DNA from 3 places in the Bradyrhizobium sp. USDA 4341 genome. Region 2 is predicted to be linked to each of the others. Evidence: predicted binding sites of a transcription regulator. Region 2 holds the regulator's gene; each other region holds the start of a gene.

Region 1 (6,050 bases), 3.4 Mb from region 2:
TCTGCAAGACAGAGGGCGGAACGACAAGCAAAGCTCGGACAAATCATGTCGCGAGAATGCGAAGTTGCGTCCTCATCTTCAACTGTCATCGCCCGGCTCGACCGGGCGATCCAGTACGCCGCGGCCTCTCGGCTCACGCACAGGCGCCTCTGGAATACGGGATCACCGGCATGCGCGGGTGATGACACCGCGCTGCTTGATATCTTGACTTGCGCCTCATCCTCATCGTCGTCCTGGCGAAAGCCAGGACCCATTACCCCAAATGGGATTTGCTGCGCGACGCTGGGGCCACAATCCCGTTCGTCATCAAGTGCGGTGGCTATGGGTCCCGGCTTTCGCCGGGACGACGGTGGTGATTGCGGAACTATCCCGGCCCCTCCAACTCATGCGAACACGACATTTTGTCATAGGACGTGGAGTTGCATTTTTTGCATCGCATCATATGATGAGAATAATTCAATCAAATCCCCGGCATTGAAGGGAATCCTGCCATGGCAACCAGCGCCGATCCCGTCGTCATCCTCTCCGCCGCCCGCACCCCGCTCGGCCGCTTCATGGGCGAACTCACGCCGCTCGCAGCCCACAAGCTCGGCGCGCATGTGATCGGCGCGGCGCTCGAGCGCGCCAAGCTCGCGCCCGAGCGCATCGATGAGGTGTTCATGGGCAACGTGCTGCCCGCCGGCCAGGGCCAGGCCCCGGCCCGCCAGGCCGCGCGCGGCGCCGGGCTGCCGGACGCCACCGGCGCCACCACCGTCAACAAGGTCTGCGGTTCCGGCATGAAGGCGACCATGCTGGCCCACGACATCATCAAGGCCGGCTCGGCCGAGATCGTGCTGTCCGGCGGCATGGAGAGCATGAGCAACGCGCCCTATCTGCTGCAAAAGGCCCGCGGCGGCTATCGTGCCGGCCATGACCGCATCATCGACCACATGATGATGGACGGGCTCGAGGACGCCTACGAGACCGGCCGCTCGATGGGCGATTTCGGCGAGGCGACCGCGGAGGCCTATCAGTTCACCCGCGCCGACCAGGACACCTATGCGATGGAGACGCTGAGCCGCGCCCGCAAGGCGGTCGAGGGCGGCGCCTTCAAAGCCGAGATCGCGCCGATCACGCTCACCGAGAAGGCCGGTCCGCGCGTCATCGCCAATGACGAGCACCCGCTGAAGGTCGATCCGGCAAAGATCCCCGGCCTGAAGCCGGCGTTCCGCGCCAATGGCACGATCACGCCGGCCGCCTCCTCGGCCAATGCCGACGGCGCCGCGGCGCTGATCCTGGCGCGACGTTCGCTCGCCGACCGCGACGGCCTGCCGGTGCTGGCCGAGATCAAGGGCCACGCCACCCACAGCCAGGAGCCGCAATGGTTCACCACCGCGCCGATCCCGGCGATCAGAAAGCTGCTCGACAAGGTCGGCTGGAGCGTCGGCGATGTCGACCTGTTCGAGATCAACGAGGCGTTCGCGGTGGTCGCGATGGCGGCGCAGCGCGATCTCGGCATTCCGCGTGACAGGCTGAACATCAATGGCGGCGCCTGTGCGCTCGGCCATCCGATCGGCGCCACCGGCGCGCGGCTGATCGTGACCTTGCTGCACGCGCTGGAGGCGCAGAACCTGAAGCGCGGCGTCGCCGCTTTGTGCATCGGCGGCGGCGAAGCCACCGCGATCGCGGTCGAGCGGGTCACGCACTAGTTTAAAACGGCCCCACGGCCGAGTCCGAAAACGAGGGAACTTTGGCATTTTAGCCATAGCTCCCTCGTGGCATATTGTGCATCACGAATAAAACCCTCATCGCTTTTCATCCAGGGCCCAATGATCTCGAACTGGCTTGCTTCCACCCTCGCCCGCCGCAACATCCATTACGGCTGGGTGATGGTTGCCGTGACCTTCCTGGCCGCGCTGATCTCGGCCGGCACCGTCGGCGCGCCCGGCGTCTTCATCGTGCCGCTGCAGAAGGAATTCGGCTGGTCCACCGCCGAGATCTCCTCCGCCCTGTCGATCCGCTTCATCCTGTTCGGGCTGATGGCGCCGTTCGCCGCGGCGCTGATGAACCGCTACGGCCTGCGCAACGTGACGCTGGCGGCGCAATTGATCGTGGTGTCGGGACTGTTGGCCTCGCTCGCCATGACGCAGGTCTGGCAGCTCATCCTGTTGTGGGGCGTCGTGATCGGGATCGGCACCGGCATGACCGCGCTGGTGCTCGGCGCGACGATCGCGACGCGCTGGTTCGTGGCACGACGCGGCCTCGTGATCGGCATGCTCACTGCGAGCGTCGCCACCGGGCAGCTCGCCTTCCTGCCGCTGCTCGCGACCATCACCGAGCGTTACGGCTGGCGTGTCGCGCTTGGCCTCGTCTGCGTCATGCTCGGCGTCGCTGCCTTTGCCGTGCTGATGGTGATGTGCGACCGGCCGAGCGATGTCGGCCTGCGCCCGTTCGGCGACGAGGGCACCGCGCCGCTCCCCGCGCCGCCGCCGGCCAATGCACCGATCATGGCGGCCGCGCTCGGCACGCTGCGCGACTCCTCGAAGTCGTCGGTGTTCTGGATCCTGTTCGCGACCTTCTTCGTCTGCGGCGCCTCGACCAACGGCCTCGTCCAGGTCCACCTGATCCCGATGTGCCTCGACTACGGCATTCCGCAGGTGCAGGCTGCGAGCCTGCTCGCCGCGATGGGCATCTTCGATTTCTTCGGCACCATCATCTCGGGCTGGCTGTCGGACCGCTTCGACAATCGCCGGCTGCTGTTCTGGTACTACGGCCTGCGCGGGCTGTCGCTGCTGTATCTGCCGTACTCCGACTTCACCTTCTACGGCCTGTCGCTGTTTGCGATGTTCTACGGGCTCGACTGGATCGCGACCGTGCCGCCGACGGTGCGCCTGACCGCGCAGCGCTTCGGCGCCGAGCGCGCCAATCTGGTGTTCGGCTGGATCTTCGCCGGGCATCAGCTCGGCGCCGGCGCCGCCGCGTTCGGCGCCGGGCTGTCGCGCACGCTCTATGCGAGCTATCTGCCGGCATTCTTCATCGCCGGGGCGCTTTGCGTGATCGCCGCGCTGAGCGTGCTGGCGATCTCGCGGCCGCAGCCCAAGGTCGCGCCGGAGGCGAAACCGGTCGCGGCCTGATCGAGCTTCGCTGCGTGCTACTCTGCGGCGAGTCCGGTCGGTGCCGCCGCCTCTGCGACTTCCTTGTTGTAGTCGTGCGCGACGCGACCAAACGGCAGCGTCAGGTCGGCGATATAGTGATGTGCGCCGACCACGCGCTTGACCGGGAAATCCGCGACTGGTGCGTTGACGTGCGGCACGAGATGCAGGCGGCCTGGCCCGATCCACGATCCCTTGACGACGATGTCGGTCAGGTTGATCGCAACGAGCTGGCAGATATCGAGATGACCGTCGACGCCGGGGATCATCTTCAGATTGACTTGCGTCTTCGACAGCGTGGCGCGAGTGATGTCGCCATTGCCCGCCATGCTCTCGTGCTTGTAGCCCATCGTGCCCATCGCGACGAGCTGGCCGGCATATTCCAGCGTACCGGTCAGCGTGTCCTTAACGATCTCGAGCTTGGGATGGGCGTATTTCTTCGGAACCCCCCAGATCTCGCGGCCGGCCGCGATCGGCGGATCATCGTCGAGATACATCTGGCAGACGAAATTGACCTCCTCGCCGTGTAGTCGCGCGGGGATCACGAGGCCGGACTCGGTGTAGCTGCCGAAGCCGGAGCTGTCGGGCATCTTGATCCATTCGTAATGCACGATCGCCTGCTCGACCGGCTCCAGCGGCTCAGGCAGGCCGGCGCGGATCAATTCCGGATCGGTCTCGTAAGTGATGACGAGGAATTCGCGATCGATGAAGCGGTAGGGTCCGGCAGGATAGCTCGGACCGGCAGCCGGCATGGACGGAAGCTTGAGCAGATCTTCCCTGCGCATCGCGATAACCCCCTGTTCGGAAATATTGCGCGGAGGCTAGCGGCCGAGATTGACAGCGATATGAGGGATTTCCGTCACGGGCATGACCGCGGTTACGCTTGCGTGACCCGCGTTTCGCTGATGAGGCGAATGCTAACCATGCAGGCAGGCATGGCGGATGCGCCGTGCGCCAGCGCGGCACTTGTCATCACGGCGTCATCGGCACCCTGAATTCTCGCCGCAATTTTTGGAGTGTCTGATATGGACGCGCGTACCCCTCATGTCGACGAAATCGATCACGCGACGCCCGGCTGGCGTCCCGAAGGATGCGATCGCGTGGCCCTGGTTCTGCAGGGCGGCGGTGCGCTCGGCGCCTATCAGGCCGGCGTCTATCAGGCGCTGCATGAATCCAACATCGAACCCGACTGGGTCTGCGGCGTCTCGATCGGCGCGATCAACTCGGCGATCATCGCCGGCAATCCCCCTGACAAGCGGCTGGAGCGGCTGCACACATTCTGGGATCGCATCACCGGCCGCAAAATCTGGCAGTACACCCCGGACGGCGACATCTTCCGTAAAGCGCGCAACTTCACCAGCTCATGGCTGACGACGACGCTGGGACAACCGGGCTTCTTCATCCCGCATCAGACCAATCCGTGGCTCAGCCCGGCCGGCGCGCGCACCGCCACCAGCTATTACGATACCACGCCCTTGCGGGACTCGCTGCTTGAGCTGGTCGATTTCGACCGCATCAATTCCAAGAAGATGCGCTTTGCGGTCGGCGCGGTGAACGTGCTCTCCGGCAACTTCATCTACTTCGACAATGCCCATGACGAGATCATCCCCGAGCACATCATGGCGAGCGGCGCACTGCCGCCGGCGCTGCCGATGGTAAAGGTCGGGACCGATCATTTCTGGGATGGCGGCATCGTGTCCAACACGCCGCTGCAGCACCTGCTCGACCAGGAGGACAATGCCAACTCGCTGGTGTTCCAGGTCGACCTGTTCTCGGCGCGCGGTGCGCTGCCGCGCGACATCCAGGACGTGATGGCCCGGCACAAGGACATCATGTATTCGTCGCGCACCCGCTATAACACCGACGTCTACCGCAAGACCTACAATCTGCGCACCGCCCTGCACAACGCGCTGTCAAAGATTCCCGATGACCATCTGTCGGAAGACGAACACCAGCTCAAGAAGGCGAACAGCCGGCTGCCCGGGATCACGCTGCTGCAGCTGATCTATCAGCAGAAGGCCTATGAGGGCGACGCCAAGGACCACGAATTCTCCGGCACCTCGATGCGCGAGCACTGGGCGAGCGGACACGAGGACACCAAGCGCTCGCTGAAGCGGCGCGAATGGATCAAGATGCCCGAGAACGGCATGGGCATCGTGATCCACGACGTGCATCGCGAAGCCGAGTAGATGAGGTCGTCATTGCCGGGCTCGACCCGGCAATCCATCTCGCTTCGAATGACTCACTCGTCCGCTGCTGCGGACGATGGATGTGCGGGTCAGGCCCGCGCATGACACGTTGGGGTCGCGGCGACAGCCCTACGGCCGCGTCGACATGTTGCTCGGCGGCCCGGCCTTGCGGATCGGCTCGGCCAGACGCGCGAACTCGCAGAGCAGCGAGCGCGTCTTGCGCGGATCGATCACTTCCTCGACCCAGAACTTCTCGGCCGAGCGGAACGGCGAGCGCAGCTTGTTGAGGCGGTCCTCGATCTCGCGCAGCTTGGCGGCGGGATCGCTGGCCGCATCGATCTCGGCGCGATAGGCAGCCTCGATGCCGCCCTCGAGCGGCAGCGAGCCCCAATAGGCCGACGGCCAGGCGTAGCGCATCGAGAAGCGGTTGGCCGGCTGATGCACCACGCCGGCGACGCCGAACGCGTTGCGGATGATGATGGTGCACCAGGGCACCGTGCTCTGGTTGACCGCCGCCATCGCCCGCACGCCGTGGCGGATGGTCGCCGACTTCTCCGCCTCGAGCCCGATCATGAAGCCGGGGCAGTCCATCAGGTAAACCACCGGCAAATGGAAGGTCTCGGCGAAATCGACCCAGCGGATCACCTTCTGGCAGGCGTCCGCGGTCCACGAGCCGCCATAGTGGAAGGGATCGCTGGCGAGCAGCAGCACCGCCCGGCCCTCGATCCGC
Region 2 (6,050 bases):
CCGCCCGTGTCGCCGGCGAGACCGCGCCGCTGCTGTTCACCGCGCTGTCGAACCAGTTCTTCAGCCTGGACCTGACCAAGACGATGGCCAACCTGCCGGTGACCATCAACAACTTCGTGCAGAGCCCCTACGCCTACTGGAAAGAGCTGGCGTGGAGCGGTGCGCTGCTCATCACCTTCACTGTGCTCGCGCTGAATATCGGCGCGCGCATCCTTGGTGCCGAAAGGGCCGCAAAATGACCGAGCTTTCCGTCTCCACGACCGTCGCGAGCCACGTTCCCCAGGTGCCGCTGCCGGAAGCGCCGCCGAAAGTCACGGTGCGCAACCTCAACTTCTATTACGGCGAGCACCACGCGCTGAAGAACATCAACCTGACGCTCGGCACCAACCGCGTCACGGCGTTCATCGGCCCGTCGGGCTGCGGCAAGTCGACCCTGCTGCGCATCTTCAACCGGATGTATGATCTCTATCCGGGCCAGCGCGCGGTCGGCCAGCTGATGCTGGACCAGACCAACATTCTCGATCCCAAGCTCGACCTCAATCTGCTCCGCGCGCGGGTCGGCATGGTGTTCCAGAAGCCGACGCCGTTCCCGATGACGATCTACGAGAACATCGCCTTCGGCATCCGCCTCTACGAGAAGATCTCGAAGTCCGAGATGGACGACCGGGTCGAGAAGGCGCTGCGCGGCGGCGCGCTGTGGAACGAGGTCAAGGATAAGCTGAACGCCTCCGGCCTGTCGCTCTCCGGCGGCCAGCAGCAGCGCCTGTGCATCGCGCGCACCGTGGCGGTGCGGCCCGAGGTGATCCTGTTCGACGAGCCGTGCTCGGCGCTCGATCCGATCTCGACCGCCAAGGTCGAGGAGCTGATCCAGGAACTCTCCGAGGACTATACGATCGCGATCGTCACCCACAACATGCAGCAGGCGGCGCGCGTCTCCGACAAGACCGCCTTCATGTATCTCGGTGAGCTGATCGAGTTCGACGACACCAACAAGATATTCACCTCGCCGAGCGATCGACGCACCCAGGACTACATCACCGGCCGGTTCGGCTAGCGCATGATCCGCAAAAGTGGGCACCGGTTTTTCGATCGGATCGTGCGAAACTGAGGACACCAAATCATGATCCCCGGGATCATGAGGGAGACAAGCGATGGCTTCTGAACATACCGCCAAGGCATTCGACAGCGACCTGCAGGAGTTGACCCGCCTGGTCGCCGAGATGGGCGGCCTCGTCGAGCGGATGATCACCGAGTCGGTCGACGCGCTGATCCGTCGCGACGTCGCGCTCGGCAAGCGCGTGGTCGCCGCCGACATCGAGATCGACAATCTGCAGCGCGTCATCGAAGAGCGCGCGGTGCTGACGATCGCCCGCCGCCAGCCGATGGCGATTGACCTGCGCGAAATCGTCAGCGCGATGCGCGTGGCCACCGACCTCGAGCGGATCGGCGACCTCGCCAAGAACATGGGCAAGCGCGTCGCGGCGCTGGAAAGCGATTTCCAGCCGCTAAAGCTGATCCGCGGCCTTGAGCACATGACCGACCTCGTGCTGTCGCAGGTCAAGTCGGTGCTCGACGCCTATGCCGCGCACGATCTGCCGGCGGCGATGAACGTCTGGAAGGGCGACGAGGAGGTCGATGCGATCTGCACCTCGCTGTTCCGCGAGCTGCTGACCTACATGATGGAGGATCCGCGCAACATCTCGTTCTGCATCCATCTGATGTTCTGCGCCAAGAACATCGAGCGGATCGGCGATCATGCCACCAATATCGCCGAGACCGTGTTCTATATGATCGAGGGCCAGCAGATCACCGACAAGCGCCCGAAGGGCGACATGACCAACTTTGCCACCACGGTGCCGGGTACCTAGGACATGATCCGCAGGCGCGGAGCCGGATTGTCTTCACGACAAGTCGCTTCCGCGGGGATTATGCTCAGGAAAGTAAGCGTTTCGGTTTGCGTCTGGGCAACGGATCATCACAGAGAGAGAACTTAAACCGATGAGCGCACGCATTCTGGTAGTCGAAGACGAGGAAGCGCTGACGACACTGTTGCGCTACAACCTCGATGCGGAAGGCTACGATGTCGAAACGGTCGGGCGCGGCGACGATGCCGACACCCGCCTGAAGGAGCGCGTTCCCGACCTCGTGGTACTGGACTGGATGCTGCCGGGCCTGTCCGGCATCGAGCTGTGCCGGCGCCTGCGGGCGCGGCCCGAGACCAAGCAGCTTCCGATCATCATGCTGACCGCGCGCGGCGAGGAGAGCGAGCGCGTGCGCGGGCTTGCCACCGGCGCCGACGACTACATCGTCAAGCCGTTCTCGGTGCCCGAATTGCTGGCACGGGTGAAGGGCCTGCTGCGCCGCGCGAGCCCGGAGCGGCTTGCGACCGTGCTGACCTATGGCGACATCGAGCTCGACCGCGAGAAGCGCCGCGTGGCGCGCTCGGGACGTCCGATCGATCTCGGTCCGACCGAGTATCGGCTGCTCGAATTCTTCCTCGAGCATCCCGGCCGCGTGTTCAGCCGCGAGCAACTGCTCGACAGCGTCTGGGGCCGCGACATCTATATCGATGAGCGGACCGTCGACGTGCATATCGGCCGCCTGCGCAAGCTGCTCAATCCGGGCCGCGAGCAGGATCCGATCCGCACCGTGCGCGGCGCCGGCTATGCGCTCGACGACCGCTTCGCGAAGGCCGAGCCACAGCCGTAAGGCCGTGCAGTAGTCATAGGCCGCAACACGCCGTCGTCCCGGCCTAGTGCGCAATTGCGCACGGGAGCCGGGACCCATACGCCGCGGCCGTCGCAATGGGCAAGCGGCCAGACGACTTTCTAACAACACCCATTCGTGGTTATGGGTCCCGGGTTTCGCCGGGACGACGCCGGTTTGTAGTGCGTTCTCCGCTTCAAGCACCGCCCCGGATTTCGCTTCGCTCCATCCGGGCTACGATCACACAAAAAAATCCCCGCTTTCGCGGGGATTTGTTTTTGCAGTCCAGGCTGGTTTCCCGAGTGCTACTTGATCTGTGGCTTCGCCGACGGCCGGCGGCGATCGTTGGCGGGCTGGTAGGCGACGCGTGAGTGATGCGCGCAATAGGGCAGGCCGGCGAGCGCCTTGCCGCCGCAGAAGAAGAATTCCGGGCTCGAGGGATCTCCGACCGGCCAGTGGCAGGTGGCCTCGTTGAGTTCGAGCAGCGACAGCCGCTGGCTCATCGGCACCACGTTGTCGAAGGAGATCGGATCGGGCTCCATCTCGACCTCGAAGGCGTGCGCAAGCGCGGTGTTGCCGCGCGAGACCGGGCGCGCCACCCGCATCATGTGCTGGGCTGGGCGGGCCTTGCGCTGCCGCGGCGCGGCCGTTGAGGGGGCCTTGGCGCGGCCGGAGAGGCCGAGCCGATGCACTTTGCCGATCACGGCGTTTCGCGTCACATTGCCAAGTTCCGCCGCGATCTGGCTGGCCGAGAGGCCGGATTCCCAGAGCTTCTTCAGCTGCTCGACGCGATCGTCGGACCAGGTCAATACAGTCATCGCATTCTTCCTTTCGCATGGCGCCGGCCAGTCATCGGAGCGGCGCTGCGAGCCAATCTGGACAAATATCCCTGCGGCCAGAATCCCTTAGCCCTCGCCGGGCACGGTGTTGCGCCCGAACGTTTACACGAGACACGAAGGCTACTTAGAGGGTCCAGTACTGCCGCACGAGATGTCGTACCCGACAGGCCAAACGCTACAATATGGCGTGACTCTGGCGCAAGAGTCCGCGGCCGTGCGTCCACATGTTCCCACAAAGTTAAGCATTGCTATGAGGCTTTTCCACCGCACGGGAATGCTCCGGATTGCGCCGGTTTCGCATTGCAGGAAGGCCGGCAAAGGCCGGCTCCTGGCGATTGACACTTACCGGCCGCCGCATAGAATGACCCGCACGTGCCGCCCGCAAAGGCGGCCGTTTTGTTTTCCGAAGCTGGCGGTTGCTGCGTAGGCGTCAAGGCGCGCGGCGATTGACGGCTTCAAACCGGCAGTGAACGCCATGACCAACGCCTCGTCGCATCTGCTCCCCGTCTTCGCCCGGGTCGATCTCGGCTTCGAGCGCGGCGAGGGCGCCTGGCTGATCGCAACCAATGGCGACCGCTATCTCGATTTCACCTCGGGCGTCGCGGTGAACGCGCTCGGGCATGCGCACCCGCATCTGGTCAAGGCGCTGCAGGAGCAGGCGACCAAGCTCTGGCACATGTCGAACCTGTTCAAGAGCCCGGACGGCGAGGTGCTTGCCGCGCGGCTGTGCGAGCAGAGCTTTGCCGACTTCGTGTTCTTCTGCAATTCCGGCGCGGAAGCGATGGAGGGCGTGATCAAGCTGGTCCGCCACCACCACTTCTCCAAGGGCCATCCCGAACGCTACCGGATCATCACCTTCGAAGGCGCCTTCCATGGCCGCACGCTGGGCACGCTGGCTGCGACCGGCTCGGCGAAATACCTCGAGGGCTTCGGCCCGCCGATGGACGGCTTCGACCAGGTGCCGCACGGCGACATCGAGGCGGTGAAGAAGGCGATCGGCCCGCACACCGCCGGCATCCTGATCGAGCCGGTGCAGGGCGAGGGCGGCGTGCGTTCGGCGCCGCAGGCGTTCTTCAAGGCGCTGCGCGCGCTGTGTGACGAGCATGGCCTGCTGCTCGCCTTCGACGAGGTGCAGACCGGCATGGGCCGCACCGGCGAGCTGTTCGCCTACAGGCGCACCGGCGTCACGCCGGACGTGATGTCGCTGGCGAAAGCGCTCGGCGGCGGATTCCCGATCGGCGCGGTGCTGGCGACCGCGCAGGCTGCGGCCGGCATGGCGCCGGGCTCGCACGGCTCGACCTTCGGCGGCAATCCGCTCGCGGTCGCCGCCGCCAATGCCGTGCTCGACGTCATGCTCAAGCCCGGCTTCTTCGAGCACGTGCAGAAGATGTCGCTGCTGCTCAAGCAGAAGCTCGCTTCCGTGGTCGACCGCTATCCCGGCGTGCTGTCGGAAGTGCGCGGCGAGGGCCTGTTGATCGGCGTCAAGGCGGTGGTGCCGTCGGGCGATCTGATCGCCGCGCTGCGCAACGAGAAGCTGCTCACCGTCGGCGCCGGCGACAATGTGGTGCGGTTCCTGGCGCCCCTGATCGTGACCGAGGCCGAGATCGACCAGTCGATCACTGCGCTCGAGCGCGCCTGCTCTGTGCTATCGGCGCCGCAGCCGAAGAAGGCGGCTGGATAATGAGCAAGCCGGTCCGTCACTTCCTCGATATCAACGAGCTGCCGCTCGCCGAGTTGCGCAACATGCTCGAAGCCGGAGCCGCCATGAAGGCGAAGCTGAAGGCGCATGAGAAGGGCAGGAAGCCGCTCGAAGGCAAGACGCTGGCGATGATCTTCGAACGCCCGTCGACCCGCACAAGGGTGTCGTTCGACGTCGGCATGCGCCAGCTCGGCGGTGAATCCATCATGCTGACCGGCGCCGAGATGCAGCTCGGCCGCGGCGAGACCATCGCCGACACCGCGCGCGTGCTGTCACGCTATGTCGACGCGATCATGATCCGCATCCTCAACCATGACGCGCTGCTCGAGCTCGCCGCTCACGCCACCGTGCCCGTCATCAACGGCCTGACCCGGCGTTCGCATCCCTGCCAGGTGATGGCCGACCTCATGACCTATGAGGAAAACCGCGGCTCGATCGAGGGCAAGACGGTGGCCTGGACCGGCGACGACAACAACGTGCTGGCCTCCTGGGCGCACGCCGCCGAGCGCTTCAAGTTCAATCTCAACATCGCCACGCCGCCCGAGCTCTCGCCGAAGAAGCCGATGCGGGACTGGATCAAGGCCACCGGTGCGCCGATCATGCTCGGCACCGATCCGGAAGCCGCCGTGCGCGGCGCCGACTGCGTCGTCACCGACACCTGGGTGTCGATGGGCGACAAGGAGGGCGAGCACCGCCACAACGTGCTGAAGCCCTATCAGGTCAATGCCAAGCTGATGTCGCTCGCCAAGCCGGACGCGCTGTTCATGCACTGCCTGCCCGCGCATCGCGGCGAGGAGGTCACCGAC
Region 3 (6,050 bases), 3.3 Mb from region 2:
ATCACTCGTCGCATCATTCTGGCCGGCGCCGCCGCGCTGGCATTCGCAGGATCGGCTTCGGCCGAGGACTGGAAGGCCAAGTATCCGGAGATCACCTTCGCGGTGATTCCCGCCGAAAACGGCTCCGGCGTCACCGAGCGCTACGGTCCGCTCACCGAGTATCTGTCCAAGGAACTCGGCATCAAGGTGACCCTGCGCGTCGCCAACGACTACGCTGCCGTCATCGAGGGCCAGCGCGCCGGTAACATCCACATCGGCTACTACGGCCCGGCGTCGTTCGCCCGCGCCCGCCTCACCGGCGTCAAGACCGACGCGTTCGTGATCGACGTCAATGCCGACGGTTCGAAGGGCTATTATTCGGTGTTCTACGTGCTCGCCAAGAGCCCGTACCAGAAGGTCGAAGACCTCAAGGGCAAGAATATCGGCCTGGTCGATCCCAACTCGACCTCCGGCAACAACATGCCGCGCTTCAAGCTGAACCAGATGGGGATCGATCCGGAGACCTATTTCTCCAAGGTCGTCTTCACCGGCAGCCACGAGAACGCCGTGCTGGCGCTGGCGCAGGGCACCGTCGACGTCGCCGCCAACTGGTGGAATGCCGACGACGATTCCAACCTGACCCGCATGCTCGCCAAGAACATGGTGAAGTCGAGCGACGGCACGCCGCTGAAGAAGGAAGACTTCCGCATCATCGTGAAGTCCGACCTGATCATCAACTCGCCCTACGCCTATCTCGAGAGTCTTCCCGACGACATGAAGGCGAAGATCAAGCAGGCCTTCCTCGACATGCCGACGAAGGATCCGGAAGCCTTCAAGAAGCTGTCCGACGGCAAGAACCGTCCGTGGCAGCCGGTCACCAACGCCGACTACGACAAGACCATCGAACTGATCAAGTTCGTCGACGCTCTGCGCAAGAAGGGCTCCTGATCGCACGTCGCCGCTGAATTGGGCCGGGTTTCGACAACCCGGCCCTTTTCGTTCACCCCTCGAGCAGACTGGCCCGCATCGATGGCGACCGCCATTTCCATCCTTCCCGCGCAGCAATTGGCGACGCTGAACGATGCCTATCGCAAGGCGGTCGCGCGCAAGCGGCTGAAGGCGACGGTGGCGGCCGCGGTGTTCTGCGCGGCGCTGTTTATCGCGGCGCTCGGCGCCGACGTGAACCTGCACACGTTCTTCACCTATTTCGGCAACTTCGTCAGCTATTTCGACCGCATCCTGACGCTGGATTCCGGTGCGCGGGTCTGGACCGATCCGGTGGAATGGTTCTGGGGCCTGAAGAAATGGTTGCGGCTGCTCGGTGAGACCCTCCTGATCAGCTATGTCGGCACCTTGACCGGTGCTGTGTTTGCCTTTGCGCTGAACTTCTTTGCCGCCCAGAACACCTCGCCGGGACCGTGGGTGCGCTTTACCGTCCGTCGCCTGCTCGAATTCGCCCGCACCGTGCCAGGCATCGTGTTCGCGCTGATCTTCGTGATCGCGTTCGGCCTCGGGCCGATGGCCGGCGTGCTGGCGATTGCGATCCACACCACCGGCGCGCTCGGCAAGCTGTTCGCCGAGATCGTCGAGAATGCCGACATGAAGCCGGTCGAGGGCATCCGCTCCACCGGCGCGAGCTGGCTGTCCTGCATGCGCTTTGCCATCCTGCCGCAGGTCTCGGCGGGCTACGCCAGCTATGCGCTGCTGCGCTTCGAGATCAATGTCCGCGAGGCGTCGGTGATGGGCTTCGTCGGCGCCGGCGGCATCGGCCAGGAGCTCGTGGTCGCGATCCGCAAGTTCTACTATTCCGACGTCAGCGCGATCCTCGTCACCATCATCGTCACCGTCTTCATCATCGACATCTCGACCGGCTGGCTGCGCGGCCGGCTGTTCGGCAAGGAGACCCGGCGATGAGCCAGCTGCCGAAGCCGGACACCGCGGACTTGCGTGCGAAATACCCCGGCGTGTTCGAACGCCCCGCGTCGGCGCGGCTGGCGATGCCGGCCACGATCGTGGCCGCGCTCGCGATCTTTGCATACGGCCTGGTCGATCTCGACTTCTCGCCGTCCAGGCTGATCTCGGGAATGAGCCAGCTCGGCTGGATCACCATGATGATGATCCCGCCGAACCCCGGCGCGTCGTTCCCGCTCTACATGCAGGCGCTCGGCGAGACGCTGTCGATCGCGCTGCTCGGCACCACGCTTGCGGCGCTCTTCGCGCTTCCGGTCAGCCTCTTGGCGGCGCGCAACATCATCCCCTCCAACCTGATCCGCTTTCCGGTGCGCCGCTTCCTGGATTCGATCCGCGGCGTCGACACGCTGATCTGGGCGCTGGTCTGGATCAACGTCGTCGGCCTCGGCCCGTTCGCCGGCGTGCTGGCCATCATGGTCTCCGACTTTGGCGCGTTCGGAAAGCTGTTCTCCGAGGCGATCGAGGCGGCGGACCGCAAGCAGGTCGAGGGCATCCGCGCCTCCGGCGGCAACGCGCTGCACGAAATCCGCTTCGGCCTGCTGCCGCAGGTGCTGCCGGTGATCGCCGGCCAGGTGCTCTACTTCATCGAATCGAACACCCGGTCGGCCACCATCATCGGCATCGTCGGCGCCGGCGGCATCGGGCTGCAGCTCGCCGAGCAGATCCGCGTGCTGGAATGGCAGAAGGTGTCGTTCCTGATCCTGATGATCCTGATCGCGGTCGCCGCGATCGATTTCATCTCGAGCAAGCTGCGCTTTGCCATCATCGGCCAACGGGCAGTGGTGTAGGAGGTCACCTCGCCCCGCGTTTGCGGGGAGCGGTCGGATTGCGCTCGGCGATGCGAAGCATCGTCCGGTGCAATCCGGGTGAGGGGTGTGTCCCCGTGCTCACATCTGTCGGATTCGCGGAGGCAGCTCCTCACCCCAACCCTCTCCCCGCAAGAGCGGGGCGAGGGAGCCGAGAGATCAGCTATTCTCGACCAGGAACTCCACGCGTTCGGCGGCAAAGCGCGAGCGCTTGGTCACCAGCGGGCGGTCCAGCATATCGACGTCGGTCGCGTCGACCACCAGCACTGGCCGGCCCAGCGGCAGATCGAGCCGTGCGGCGTCGGTCGCATCGGCAATCGCCGCGGTGATCCGGGTCGAGGCGCGGTGGTAATCCTTCACGCCGTAGTGCCCGAGCAGCTTCGTCATCGAGCGAACGTCGGCGAAGACGCTGCCGGCATCGGGAAAGCGCTCGGCCGACAGCCAGGTGGTGGAAACGCAGATCGGCGTCCGGTCCGCGAGCCGCACCGCCTCGATCCGGATCAGCGGCGCGCCGATCTTCAGGCCGAGCTCGCGCGCGATCTCGCGGTTGGCAACGTCGCTGCTCGCATCGATCAGCTGGCCGCGCGGCTCGTGGCCGCCGGCGCCGACGATCTCCGAAAATCGCGTGCGTGAACGCAGCGGATAGGCGAGGCGCTGGGCTTCGACATAGGTGCCGCTGCCGCGCTCGGCGCGCACCAGGCCGCGCTCCGCCAATGCGGCGAGCGCTCGCCGCACGGTGTGGCGGTTGACCCGGTAAGTGTCGGCGATCTCCATCTCGCCGGGCAGCTTTTCGCCCGCAGCAAAGCGGCCGTCGGCGATGCCGCGCTCGATGCCGTCAGCGACCTGCCGCCACAAGGCGACGCCGGAACTTTCCTGCATGCTCATGGCGCGGTGATACCAGAAATCTTCGATTTGTCACGAAACAGTCATGGCGCTCGGCTATCAAGTTGTCTATTATCATAGACAACTTGATGCAAGCAAGGTTGCCCATGAATTCGACCATGAATTCGACCGGACCGGACAGCAAACAGGCCCAGCGCAAGGCCGCGATGACGGTGCTGGCGCACTCCGCCGCGGCCGACATCGCAGGCAGGCTGGCGGCGATCGCGGTGCCCACGCATGAGAACCTGCGCGAGCCGGAAAATGGCCTCGTGATGATGCGCGGGCGGATCGGCGGTGACGGTGCGCCGTTCAACCTCGGCGAGGCGACGGTGTCGCGCGCGGCGGTGCGGCTTGCGACCGGCGAGGTCGGCTTCGGCTACACGCTCGGCCGCGATGCGCGGAAGGCGCAGATGATCGCGCTGTGCGACGCCATGGTGCAGTCGGCGGAATTGTCCGGCGAGGTGGAGGCCAAGGTGATCGCGCCGCTGCGTGTCGCGATGAATGCCGAACGCGCCCGCAAGGCCGCGGAGACCGCGGCGACGCGGGTTGATTTCTACACGATGGTGCGCGGTGAGGGATGATGCAATGACGACGATTGCCGAAATGCCCGCAGGGTTTGCCGACAAGGTGCTGTCGGCGCAATCTACGTTCCGCACCGTGATGGATGCGATGGCGCGCCCGGGCAGTGTGCAGCGCGTCGCGGCAAGCGTCGGAACGCCCGCCGGCATGATGCGCGGCGCGGCCGCGATCGCGCTGACACTGTTCGATCACGATACGCCGATCTGGCTCGATGCCGCGATGTCGGCGACGCCGGACGTCGCCCGCTGGCTGAAGTTTCACGCCGGCGCGCCGGTGGTTGCGGATTCCGTGATCGCGAGCTTTGCGCTGATCGGCGATGCGGCGAACCTGCCGGCGCTGGAGCGTTTCGCGTTCGGCAGCAGCGAATATCCTGACCGGTCGACCACGCTGATCCTGCAGGTCGACGGCCTGACGCAGGGGCCGGCCTTCGAGCTGAAGGGGCCCGGCATCGACGGCAGCGCGGTGTTGCAGGCGATGATCAAGCCGCGCGACCTGTTCCAGCGGCTGTCGATCAATGAAGCGCTGTTCCCGCGCGGCATCGACGTCGTGCTGGTCCATGACGACAAGATTGTCGCGATCCCGCGCACCACGCGGCTGATCGCAAGCGGAGTGTGAGCGATGTATGTAGCCGTCAAGGGAGGCGAGCGCGCCATCGAGAACGCTCATCGTCTGCTCGCGCATGAGCGGCGCGGCGATCGCGATGTGCCCGAGGTGACGCTGGCGCAGATCTCCGAGCAGCTCGCGCTCGGCGTCGACCGCGTGATGACCGAAGGCTCGCTCTACGACCGCGAGCTGGCGGCGCTCGCGATCAAGCAGGCGCGCGGCGACATGATCGAGGCGATCTTCCTGGTTCGCGCCTTTCGCGCCACGCTGCCGCGCTTCGGGGCCACCGAGCCGGTCAACACCGGCGCGATGCAGGTGCGGCGGCGCATCTCCTCGACCTTCAAGGACGTTCCGGGCGGCCAGATCCTGGGGCCGACCTTCGACTACACCCATCGCCTGCTCGATCCGCAGCTTGCGGAAGGTTTTGTGCCGGAACAGCCGATGACCGCGGAAGCCTCGCAGGCGGCAACGCCGCGGGTCACTGACATTCTCGGCCGCGACGGCTTGATCGAATCGTCGCCGCAGGCCGACGCCGATGCGCCGGTCGGTGACCTCACGCGCGAGCCGCTGAACTTCCCGGCCGATCGCGATCTGCGGCTGCAGAATCTGGCGCGTGGCGACGAGGGCTTTCTGCTCGCGCTCGGCTATTCGACGCAGCGCGGCTACGGCCGCAATCATCCCTTCGCCGGCGAGATCCGCTTCGGCGAGGTCGAGGTCGAATTCTCAGCCGAAGACGTCGGCTTCGCCGTGCCGCTCGGCTCGATCGAGCTCACCGAGTGCCAGATGGTCAACCAGTTCAAGGGCTCGACCACCGAGGCGCCGTGCTTCACCCGCGGCTATGGCCTCGCCTTCGGACAGAGCGAGCGCAAGACCATGTCGATGGCGCTGGTCGACCGCGCGCTCCGCGCCCGCGAGCTCGGCGAGGAGGCGGCGGCGCCGGCGCAGGACGAGGAGTTCGTGATGTCGCACTCCGACAATGTCCAGTCGACCGGCTTCGTCGAGCATCTGAAGTTGCCGCATTACGTCGACTTCCAGTCCGAGCTCGGCCTGCTCCGCAAGCTGCGGCAGGAGTTCGCGGAAGCCAACGAAGCCGTCGAACTGCAGGAGGCCGCGGAATGAACGCGCCGACGTATAATTTCGCCTATCTCGACGAGCAGACCAAGCGGATGATCCGCCGCGCGATCCTGAAGGCGATCGCGATCCCCGGCTATCAGGTGCCGTTTGCGAGCC

Evidence for each region. The regulator PhoB, encoded in region 2, activates phosphate uptake and scavenging genes when phosphate is short. The targets are predictions, from matches to a motif close to TGTCATNNANCTGTCAT.
Region 1: the regulator PhoB is predicted to act here: its motif matches at 4,099-4,115, upstream of ACVIGB_RS50940 (acetoacetate decarboxylase).
Region 3: the regulator PhoB is predicted to act here: its motif matches at 3,670-3,686, upstream of phnF (phosphonate metabolism transcriptional regulator PhnF).

The regions. Positions count from the first base shown of each region.
Region 1 is NZ_JBSSGO010000002.1:9,714,413-9,720,462, reverse strand. It holds gene ACVIGB_RS50950 (acetyl-CoA C-acyltransferase) at 492-1,688, shown strand; gene ACVIGB_RS50945 (MFS transporter) at 1,809-3,113, shown strand; gene ACVIGB_RS50940 (acetoacetate decarboxylase) at 3,131-3,916, opposite strand; gene ACVIGB_RS50935 (patatin-like phospholipase family protein) at 4,157-5,320, shown strand; gene ACVIGB_RS50930 (acyl-CoA carboxylase subunit beta) at 5,450-6,050, opposite strand, start outside.
Region 2 is NZ_JBSSGO010000002.1:6,314,265-6,320,314, forward strand. It holds gene pstA (phosphate ABC transporter permease PstA) at 1-239, shown strand, start outside; gene pstB (phosphate ABC transporter ATP-binding protein PstB) at 236-1,054, shown strand; gene phoU (phosphate signaling complex protein PhoU) at 1,152-1,868, shown strand; gene phoB (phosphate regulon transcriptional regulator PhoB) at 1,999-2,709, shown strand; gene ACVIGB_RS35955 (GcrA family cell cycle regulator) at 3,012-3,524, opposite strand; gene ACVIGB_RS35960 (aspartate aminotransferase family protein) at 4,021-5,226, shown strand; gene argF (ornithine carbamoyltransferase) at 5,226-6,050, shown strand, end outside.
Region 3 is NZ_JBSSGO010000002.1:3,038,514-3,044,563, reverse strand. It holds gene phnD (phosphonate ABC transporter substrate-binding protein) at 1-927, shown strand, start outside; gene phnE (phosphonate ABC transporter, permease protein PhnE) at 1,009-1,893, shown strand; gene phnE (phosphonate ABC transporter, permease protein PhnE) at 1,890-2,738, shown strand; gene phnF (phosphonate metabolism transcriptional regulator PhnF) at 2,916-3,641, opposite strand; gene phnG (phosphonate C-P lyase system protein PhnG) at 3,758-4,219, shown strand; gene phnH (phosphonate C-P lyase system protein PhnH) at 4,224-4,832, shown strand; gene ACVIGB_RS20415 (carbon-phosphorus lyase complex subunit PhnI) at 4,836-5,939, shown strand; gene ACVIGB_RS20410 (alpha-D-ribose 1-methylphosphonate 5-phosphate C-P-lyase PhnJ) at 5,936-6,050, shown strand, end outside.